3 regions of the Shewanella sp. NKUCC05_KAH genome follow, and region 3 is predicted to be linked to each of the others. Evidence: predicted binding sites of a transcription regulator. Region 3 holds the regulator's gene; each other region holds the start of a gene.

Evidence for each region. The regulator sigma-54, encoded in region 3, starts transcription at its own class of promoters, with help from an activator protein. The targets are predictions, from matches to a motif close to GTTGGCACGNNNNTNGNNT.
Region 1: a site for sigma-54 is predicted at 1,877-1,895, ahead of KO533_RS16210 (superinfection exclusion B family protein). Genes of this name have one in related genera too.
Region 2: a site for sigma-54 is predicted at 2,016-2,034, ahead of KO533_RS06770 (flagellar hook-length control protein FliK). Genes of this name have one in related genera too.

Annotation. Positions count from the first base shown of each region.
Region 1 covers NZ_JAHKQZ010000018.1:65,815-69,100, forward strand. Annotated here, with positions in the region: gene KO533_RS16200 (bacteriohemerythrin) at 1-639, opposite strand, end outside; gene KO533_RS16205 (DUF3149 domain-containing protein) at 951-1,082, shown strand; gene KO533_RS16210 (superinfection exclusion B family protein) at 1,224-1,835, opposite strand; gene KO533_RS16215 (ATP-binding protein) at 2,004-3,286, shown strand, end outside.
Region 2 covers NZ_JAHKQZ010000005.1:125,873-129,158, forward strand. Annotated here, with positions in the region: gene fliL (flagellar basal body-associated protein FliL) at 1-165, opposite strand, end outside; gene KO533_RS06770 (flagellar hook-length control protein FliK) at 250-1,923, opposite strand; gene fliJ (flagellar export protein FliJ) at 2,166-2,612, opposite strand; gene fliI (flagellar protein export ATPase FliI) at 2,642-3,286, opposite strand, start outside.
Region 3 covers NZ_JAHKQZ010000030.1:12,717-16,002, reverse strand. Annotated here, with positions in the region: gene lptA (lipopolysaccharide transport periplasmic protein LptA) at 1-215, shown strand, start outside; gene lptB (LPS export ABC transporter ATP-binding protein) at 212-943, shown strand; gene KO533_RS20845 (RNA polymerase factor sigma-54) at 1,051-2,529, shown strand; gene hpf (ribosome hibernation promoting factor) at 2,558-2,845, shown strand; gene ptsN (PTS IIA-like nitrogen regulatory protein PtsN) at 2,848-3,286, shown strand, end outside.

The sequences.
Region 1 (3,286 bases), on a different contig from region 3:
GATATTGTTGCTGTCGGCGGCCAAGTGCTCGATCACGGTTCGAGTATCATGGATCTGTTGCGACATAGCGCCAATTTTAGTGACTATGCCATTCATGATTTGATCGCCGCGCTTAGCAGAACTTTGGGCAATATCAGCTGCCTGCGCAGCACTCACCGCATTTTGCGATACGGCTTGTACACTTGAAACCATCTGTGTCATTGCACTGGCTGCCAGTTCAGTTTGATGCTCTTGCTCTAACACGCCTTGCTTTGCCTGTTCACTGATAACCTTGATATCCGAGGCGACTTTTTTCATCCCTTCACAGGTATCAGATAAAGACAAAATCGTACGGCTGACATCCTCACCCATGCGATTAATGTTATGTACTACCTTAATGAACACACCCGCATCTTTCTCTTCCAATTGATAACTCAAATCTCCCTCGCCTAAGTGGTGTGCTGCACGCTCAAGTTGTCTCAAATTACGGATTAATTTATTGATGTTGAACATTAAAATGGCGGCGAGCACGCTTAAACACAAAATGGCAACAAAGTGCCCTGTGATCACCAAACAATAGAGGGGATAAATCAGCAACAATAGTGGCGCAAAGATAGAATTATATCCCATTGAATCCTTGTGACTTTTTTTATAATCCATTTTTTACTCCTTTAAAAAACTGATATCGCGCCTTCATATAAAAACAAGAACGAATAAATGGAATAGCGCGTTAACTGAATATCGATCGAGTTGAATAGGTTAATCCTAGACGCTAACGGAAGAAGAAACAAAGCTAAATTATTTGAACTCGTCACTGTTAAGCATACCCTTAAATTTGACCAAGATCACAGAGTTAACTAAGGGTTATAACTTTGTATTCCTATGTCGATTTTTTATTGATCGAGATCAGTATTTTAGCTATCGAATACCGCTAATTTAGCGAGGACTTCACAGGAAAGAGGATTTCAGTCATGGCATTTTGGTTAGATCTGATGTTTGGTAACCCCATAGGCTTACTTTCAATGATCGTTATCTTTAGCACAATAGGGATAGTGTCTTATATCACTTGGATGTTCATTGTGAAGTCGGCACCGAAACCATAGTTTTTGCTCCAGTTGTTCTTCATGTTTCTTGTATAAATGCAAAATCTAGGGGGTTTTATCACCCCCATTTTTTGTTGTCTCGCATGTTAAAAATGCTAACTAAACCATAGCTAGCACTCATCCGAGTGAGGTAGAACACGCCTATGCTGCGTGTTTTCTGTTTTGTACTAATCCATTCAAAAATTGCGGACGCGCCTTAATCAACGACTGCATTTCTTCTTGGCTCGGCTCACCTGCTGGCAAACGCAGCACATCACGGTTAAGGTACATACGCGCTTTCATGGCAATCTTATAGTCGGCGGTCGGTCCCTGAATCGCATAATGGCGCTCGTTACCGAGCTTTTCTAAGATGCAGGCATTCACTAAACTTTTTACAGCGGGTTCATTTTGCGGCAGAGTCAAAATCGTGGCGCCTTGAAGAAAGAATTCCCTCACTAAAGCTCGCTCAGCGGGATCAAGTAGATTCACTTTAGCTTCAATCGTCTCAATAACGCGCTTATCACTTAAATGACGGATAGACTCATCTAAGCCTAAGTTAATTAATTGACTCAAAAAATAAGCGATAGAAACGATTAGACCTAATCCAACAAACTGTGCATGTTCTGGCACAAATTTATCGAGCGCCAGCACTGCCAGCACATTAGGAGGAATAAGAAGTAAGACAGAACAACTCACCATAAGCCACAGCATGACTCTAAACATCATTTTCTTCGGGCTAAAAAACTTAACTGAATCCAGCTTGAGTTTAAACATAGTGCTATCCCAGTGACAAAAAATTGAACTTATCGGCTAATAAGCAAATTTAATGCCACAAATGAAGACATATTTCGTTGATTTTATCTGCGAGAAAATGCACTTTCTGGATCTGTAGGTCTATGCTTATAAGCATCTCAAGCCGCTATTGCATAAAGAAAATTTAAGATGCTGACATTCTTTAGCCAACTTATCAAAAGCCCCATAGGCAGGCACCTTACCCTGTCTATTGTACTTTTTAGTTCTGTTATCACCTTAATCACCACTGCGTATCAGTTGATCAGTGATTATCGCAATGATGTCGTGCGTATCGATAGAGTATTTTCCAACATGGAAAAGGTGAACTTAGATGTGCTCGCCGCCAGTATTTGGGTTATTGACGAGCGGCTCATTAACACTCAGCTCAATGGGCTAATTCAGCTGCCCGATATTAACTATATTTCGATTAAAGATGACAGCGGCCAAGCATGGAATGCAGGCGAGCAGAAACAAGAACACTCCTTAGATAAAACCTTTCCTTTAGTCTATAAATCACCGACTGAAAACATCAATGTCGGCACACTCGAAATACAAGTCGATGTCGATGCTATCTATCAACGCTTGTATGATAAGGCCATTATCATTCTGCTTTCTAATGGCATTAAAACCTTCTTAGTGGCTGGGTTTATTCTATTTTTAGTGTGGTTCAACATTACTAAACACTTAGATAAACTCAGCCAATACTGCAAAAATATCGACATAGACCATGAATATGAGCCACTACAATTTGACCGTCATGAAAAAATTGATGAATTCAAACAAGTCGCCGATTCCATCAATAGCATGCAAGTACAACTTAGAAGCTCATTTAGCGCCTTAAAGAATTCTAAGACGGAACTGCAAATAGCCTTAGAAGATAGAGAGCGGCTACTCAAGCTCGAACGTAGCTATAAAGAAGAGCTAGCAAGACAAGTTAAAGAAAGAACACTAGAGTTAGAACAATCCCTTAGCGCACTAAAACGAGCACAACAGGTTTTAGTTGAGCAAGAAAAAATGGCGGCCTTGGGTGGACTCGTGTCAGGGGTTGCACATGAGATAAACACCCCAATTGGCATTTGTTTGACGGCAGCGAGTGCGCAGCTCAGCCATATTGAAGAACTGATCGATCTGATCCACAGCGATCAAGCTACATTAGATGAGATAAATGAAATACTTAATGAGTACCAAGAAAGCTGTGAACTCATTGTCCGTAATATCACTAAAGCCAGTAGTTTAATTCAAAAATTTAAAACGATCGCCATCGATCGCAGTCATGAAGAACACCAATGCTGTAATCTAAACCAGCAGCTACATGAAATCCTAGAGTCGACATTAATTATGCATCCCAATGTTAACGCCTCAACGGAGATCAACGTGGAGCCTACACTCAATATCAAAACCAATATCAGTTTGTTAAATCAAATTGTTAGTAA
Region 2 (3,286 bases), on a different contig from region 3:
TGCTGCTACGGCGGGAACCTCTTCGGTACTGCTTCCCATAAAGAACCAGACACCGCCACCGATTAACAGCGCGACTAAAACGCCTAGACCAGCAAAAATAAATAGTTTCTTCTTACTCTTAGGCCCTTCAGTACTTTCAAGTTCTAACGATTCTTCCTTAGCCATCACTATTCTCTTTAATTTAGGCGGAAACTCATTACAGTTTTATTTGAAACGTAATTATGTCAGTCATTGCTATAGGTTACCTGCTTAAGCGTAATAATCTATACCTGAAGTTACACTAATCGCTTGATTTAAACCTAAATGTAACTCTTCTGCCGAGATTTCATCCATATCAGCCGCATTTGAACTGCCGCCATCACCGAAACTACCTTCCCGACGCTCACCTTGATCGCCTTGAGAAACATGGCTGTCAGCCAACTGCATCCCTTGCTCTTGCAATAATTCACGTAATCTTGGCATAGCTTGTTCAACCAGATCACGCGTTTGCGGCTGAGTAACATGGAACTGTACTTGGGTTTGGTCGCCATGCACTTGGATCTTTACCAACATATGCCCAAGCTCAGGGGGATCGAGCCGGATTTCCGCATGTTGGATGCCTTGACTCACCATAGTAATCAATTGCTGCTTCATCACAGGTGAAAATCGTTGGATCATCTCCTGCATTTGGTTTTGCTGTTCTACTCCTTGACGCAATGACAGCTGAACTTGCATGGTTTCTTGGCGATTTAATTGTGACATCGAGAGTGTCTGTATGGATGATGTCGACTTAAGTTCTGAGAAAGTATTACTATCATCCATAAAACTTTCGTCTCTGGGAATATCCATTGCAACCGTCAATTTAGCATCTTTCAGTAATAAGTTAGCAGCCAAATCGGAATTGGGACTCCCATCAAGATCACTTTCTGTTACAGATGTTGTATCTAATGGTTCAGATGAAATTGAAGAGCCTAAGGTATTCAGGTCGAAAGTATTTCCCGAGGTAGCGATATTAGCCGTATTGGGACTATTCACTGTCGAGCTGCTAGTCGTTGCTTTTGCCGCAGTGTTGGTTGCCGACTTTATCGTTGCACTGTTCGCTAAGCCCGCTTGATTAATCACAGCATTAAGTGTGACCTCATTCTCAACTAAAGACTCATCTATACTCACCCCGACTTCAGTGGCAGAGTCAAGCTCAGTGTCTTCTAAAGGTAATTCTGAAGCGTCATCGGTCAAATTTGGATCAATCACAGCATCACTATCCGCTGACGCTTCAAGTATATTTGGGTCTATGGGAAGAATATGTACGAGTGACTTATCAGTCAAAGAAGATGGTTTCACGTCATCTGCGATTGAAATTGCTGCCATATCTGGGCTAGTAGAAACTAACTTTTGTAATTCAGCAGAAAAACCCGCTTCATCGGCATCTATATCTGATGCCAGTTCAATCTCAGCAAAAACATTAGAAACAGTAGAAACAGTAGATGCCAATGCTAAATCAGCAGAAATAGTAGATGCCAATGTTGAATTATCAGAAACAGTAGATGCCAATGCTGAGCCGATTAATAAAGCTGATGAAGTATCAATATTTTCTTCACCAGTTATATCTTCTTCAGCATTTAAAAATGCTAGCGGCAAACTATCTCCATCTGATGCCGTTTTCTTCATATCATTTGCCATGCTAATTTGGGCAAAAATGAGATTTACGTCGGCGTCATCAGTTGATATATCGTCATCTTTTACTTTATCAGCAGAGGTAACCTGCACAGTATCATCAGTGTTAGCAATGGTTTTTTTAGACGCAGAAATAGAAAATGAGCTAGCGGTGACTGACGCAAGTGTAGATGAAAAGTCTTCATTATTAGACTCTTGGGAAGATGTCTTAGCGGAATTGGCCGCAGAGTTGCCTGTTTTACTTAACAGGATATTGGTCATTTGTTGCATAAGTGCTCCCAAACATCACCCAGCAAAAAAAGAAAATGGCTAGGTAGAAACGTCAATTAAACACTGCGGTTGCAGGGTCATGGACTAAATCAAAGCAAATAAGATGCCAAAACATCAGATTTTACGACAGCATATCGAAAAGAATTAACACTGAGAGGTGCCGAATTGATGCTTATGCCATCAATACAAAAAAACTAAAGAGCCTATCCGGCTAGCGAGCAGTAAAGATGCCTATCATTTCACTAACGTTGATGACGGCGATAAAATTGCTGGGAAGCAAATTCATCGGTCATTTTTTGCTCCCTTTTTTGTTCAACCACTTGACGCTTCTTCTCTTTACTGGCTAAGAGTAATTCTACTGCCTTACGTTTTTTTTGCTTTTCCAACCAATGTTGTTGTCGATATTCTTTTTGCTTTTCACCGTCGGCTACGACGTGATTTTGCTGGATAATAGCGTCATCGATCTGACGAATAAAACGGTGAAACTGGTGATAGTGACTAGCACTGATGGCTTGACCTTGCTGGGATTGCATTTGCTTCATGTATTCTAAGCGATAGTTATTCAGAGCACTGAGTTGATTCAACCGTTTTTGACACTCTAACTGCGCAGATTTTAACAATAACGCCGCTTGTTCTTCGGCATCATTGGCAAGCTTTAACACTAACAACAAGGGATCGGCGTTAGCCATACTAGACCTCGATTAATTCGATGACGCCATTATTTGCACTGTGCAGCAAGTTGCCCAAGCATGACTTGGCTATCGGCAAAGCTAAATGCATCACGCATGGTTTGTCGCAAAAAAGCATTCATTGCTGGCTGCAGTCGTATCGCATTATCAATGCGCGGATCGCTTCCTTGGGCATAGGCCCCAATAGAAATCAAATCTCTATTTTGCTGATACAAAGAATAGGTTTGTTTCACGCGGCGCATCGCTTCCAAATGTTCATTGGAGATCACCATAGGCGCGACTCGGCTAATAGAAGCTTCAATATCAATTGCAGGATAGTGCCCCGAATCCGCAAGCGAACGTGACAAGACAATGTGACCATCGAGGATCGCCCGCGAAGCATCGGCAATGGGATCCTGTTGATCGTCCCCTTCCGTCAACACAGTATAAAATGCCGTAATTGAACCTTGTCCAGGGCCACCGTTTCCGGCGCGCTCAACTAAACGTGGCAATTTTGCAAACACAGAAGGCGGATAACCTTTAGTCGCAGGCGGTTCACCCACAGCCAAAGCAATTTCCCGCTGCGCTTGGGCGTAGCGCGTTAAACTGTCCATAAGCAATAAAACGTTATAGCCTAAATCGCGGAAGTATTCGGCAATACGAGTCGAGGTTTCACAGGCGCGAAGACGCATCAG
Region 3 (3,286 bases):
TAACTCTGAAAGGTATGGCGTCATTAGATCAAGCGGGTAGCCAAGTTACAGGCAATTTAATCCGCTATAACATGATTCAACAGAAATTGATGGCCGAGAGTACTGGCAGTGGTGACGATCGCGTGATCACTATTATTCAGCCAGAAAACTATCAAGATGATGCCAAATCAGATGCTCCAGCGGATAAACCTGTAAAAAAGCAGGACTCTAAATGACCCAAATCACCTTAAGAGCACAAAATCTGGCGAAAAGTTACAAGAGTCGCCAAGTGGTTAAAGACGTCAGTCTGACGGTAAAAACCGGTCAAGTCGTTGGCCTACTCGGTCCAAACGGTGCAGGTAAAACCACGACCTTTTACATGGTTGTCGGGCTAGTGAAGAGCGATAAGGGACATATCTTTATCGACGATGATGATTTAACCGCAGATCCTATGCATCTGCGTGCCCGCAAAGGCATAGGTTACTTACCGCAGGAAGCCAGTATCTTTCGTAAGCTAACTGTTCATGACAACATCATGGCCGTACTGCAAACTCGTAAAGAACTTAAAAACGAAGAACGAGAAGAAGAACTAGAACATCTGCTCGAAGAGTTTCATATCACCCACATCCGTGACAGCCAAGGCATGTCATTGTCGGGTGGCGAACGTCGTCGCGTCGAAATTGCGCGAGCTTTAGCCGCTAATCCTAAGTTCATTTTGCTCGATGAACCGTTTGCAGGCGTCGATCCTATTTCGGTTATCGACATCAAGAAGATTATCGAACAACTCAAAAGTCGCGGCCTTGGCGTACTGATCACAGACCATAATGTCCGCGAGACATTAGATGTATGTGAACATGCTTATATTGTGAGTCACGGAAACCTGATTGCCGAAGGAACTCCAGCAGAGATCTTAGACAATCAGCAAGTTAGGGCTGTGTACTTAGGTGAACAATTCAGGCTATAGTTAATCGAGCGAAGCCAATGGAGGCAATTTATACCGCCATTGGGCTTCACTCAAGATAATAATAAGCGACCTCATCCAACAATAATAACGTAGGGATCAGCGGTAACATGAAAGCGTCACTCCAGCTCAAACTGGGTCAACAGTTAACCATGACGCCACAACTACAACAGGCTATACGTCTGTTGCAACTGTCGTCATTAGAACTGCAGCAAGAGATCCAGCAAGCATTAGATTCTAATCCCCTTCTCGAGCTGGAAGAGGATCAATTCGACGCCACTAAAACCCCTGTAAACCAAACGCTATCCGATACGGATTTCAGTGAATCTAGCACTCTGCCACCAGAAAAAGACAGCTCCACCATAGACACGGCAGAGTCGCTAACCAAAGAATCCATGCCCGATGAGCTCCCCATGGACACCACATGGGATGAAGTGTTTACCGCCTCCCCAAACTCAGGCCCCGGCGGCAGTCGTGAAGACGATATGCCCTTCCAAGGCGAGACCAGTGAAGGTTTGTACGAACACTTAGAATGGCAAAAAAACCTCACGCCGTTTTCTGAAACCGATTTAGCCATTGCCACCGCCATTATTGATGCAATCGACGATCAGGGCTATCTCACCCAAAGCACTGAAGAAATTCTCGAAGCCATGGGCAATCCTGAAGTTGAGCTTGACGAAGTCGAAGCCGTACTCAAGCGCATTCAGCATTTTGATCCCATAGGCGTTGCCGCCCGCGATTTAAGTGAATGCCTGCTGATCCAACTGTCGCATTTCGCCGCTGATACTCCCAACCTAGAAAACGCCCGTATGCTGATCAAAGATCATTTAGATCTGATCGCCGCCCGTGATTTTAGGTTGTTGATGCGTAAGACTAAATTAAAAGAAGATGAATTAAGGGATGGTATAGCACTCATCCAAACCCTCAATCCTCGCCCAGGTTTGTTGATCACGCCCAATAATGACGAATACGTTATCCCAGATGTGTCTGTGTCGAAGAAAAATGGCCGCTGGGTCGTTGAGCTTAATCCTGACTGCATGCCCAAAATCAATGTAAATCAACATTATGCTTCTATGGCACGCAGCACAAAAAACCAAGCCGATAGCCAATTTATTCGCGGCCATCTGCAAGAGGCTAAATGGTTTATTAAGAGTCTAGAAAGCCGTAACGACACTTTGCTTAAAGTTGCTAATTGCATAGTGCAATATCAGCAAGGTTTCTTTGAGTATGGTGAAGAAGCCATGAAGCCTATGGTGCTTAACGATATTGCTGAAGCGGTAGAAATGCATGAGTCCACCATCTCACGGGTCACAACTCAAAAATACATGCATACCCCTAAGGGACTTTTTGAACTAAAATACTTCTTCTCTAGCCACGTCGGGACTGACGATGGTGGTGAGTGCTCATCCACAGCAATCAGAGCCTTTATAAAGAAACTGGTGGCAGCGGAAAACCAGAAAAAACCATTAAGCGATAGTAAGATGGCTCAACTTCTGGCAGAACAAGGGATCAACGTAGCCCGCAGAACCATTGCGAAGTACCGAGAGGCTATGCTTATTCCACCTTCTAATCAGCGTAAAAGTTTATAACCTACAGTGGATATCGGAGGACGTTTCTATGCAAATAAACCTAAGTGGGCACCATATCGAAATTACCGAATCGTTACGTGCATATGTAGAAGAAAAGTTTTCAAAACTTGAACGCCATTTCGAACAGATCAATAATGTGCACGTTGTGCTCAATGTTGAGAAAATGCAACAGATTGCCGAAGCGAGAATAAACCTCATAGGTGGTGAAGTTTTTGCTACTTCAGAGCATGCTGACATGTATGCCGCTATAGACGCCCTGATTGACAAGCTTGACCGTCAGGTTATTAAACACAAAGAGAAGTTAACAAAACACTAATAATGGAACTTTGTACCATACTGCGGCCGGAGTGCACTACCTGCGCCACTCCGGGCAGCAAGAAAAAGGTACTGGAACTCATCAGCGACTTAGTCGCTGCCCAGTACCCGACCCTCTCATCTCAAGAGATATTCGAAAGCCTAGTGGCGCGCGAAAAGATGGGGAGCACAGGTATAGGTAACGGCATCGCCATTCCACATGGTCGACTAGCCGATATAGATCAGCCCATTGCCATACTCATTAAGTGTGAAGAGCCGATAGCATTTGATGCTATCGATAAGCAACCTGTTGATATTTTATTTGCACTACTGGTGCCTGCAGACCAATGTCAGCAGCACTTAAGTACCTTGTCTTGCATGGCCGAAAAGCTGAGCGACAAGCAAATATTAAAGCAATTACGCAAGACGCATGATGAAACGGAACTCTATCAGGTAATCACTG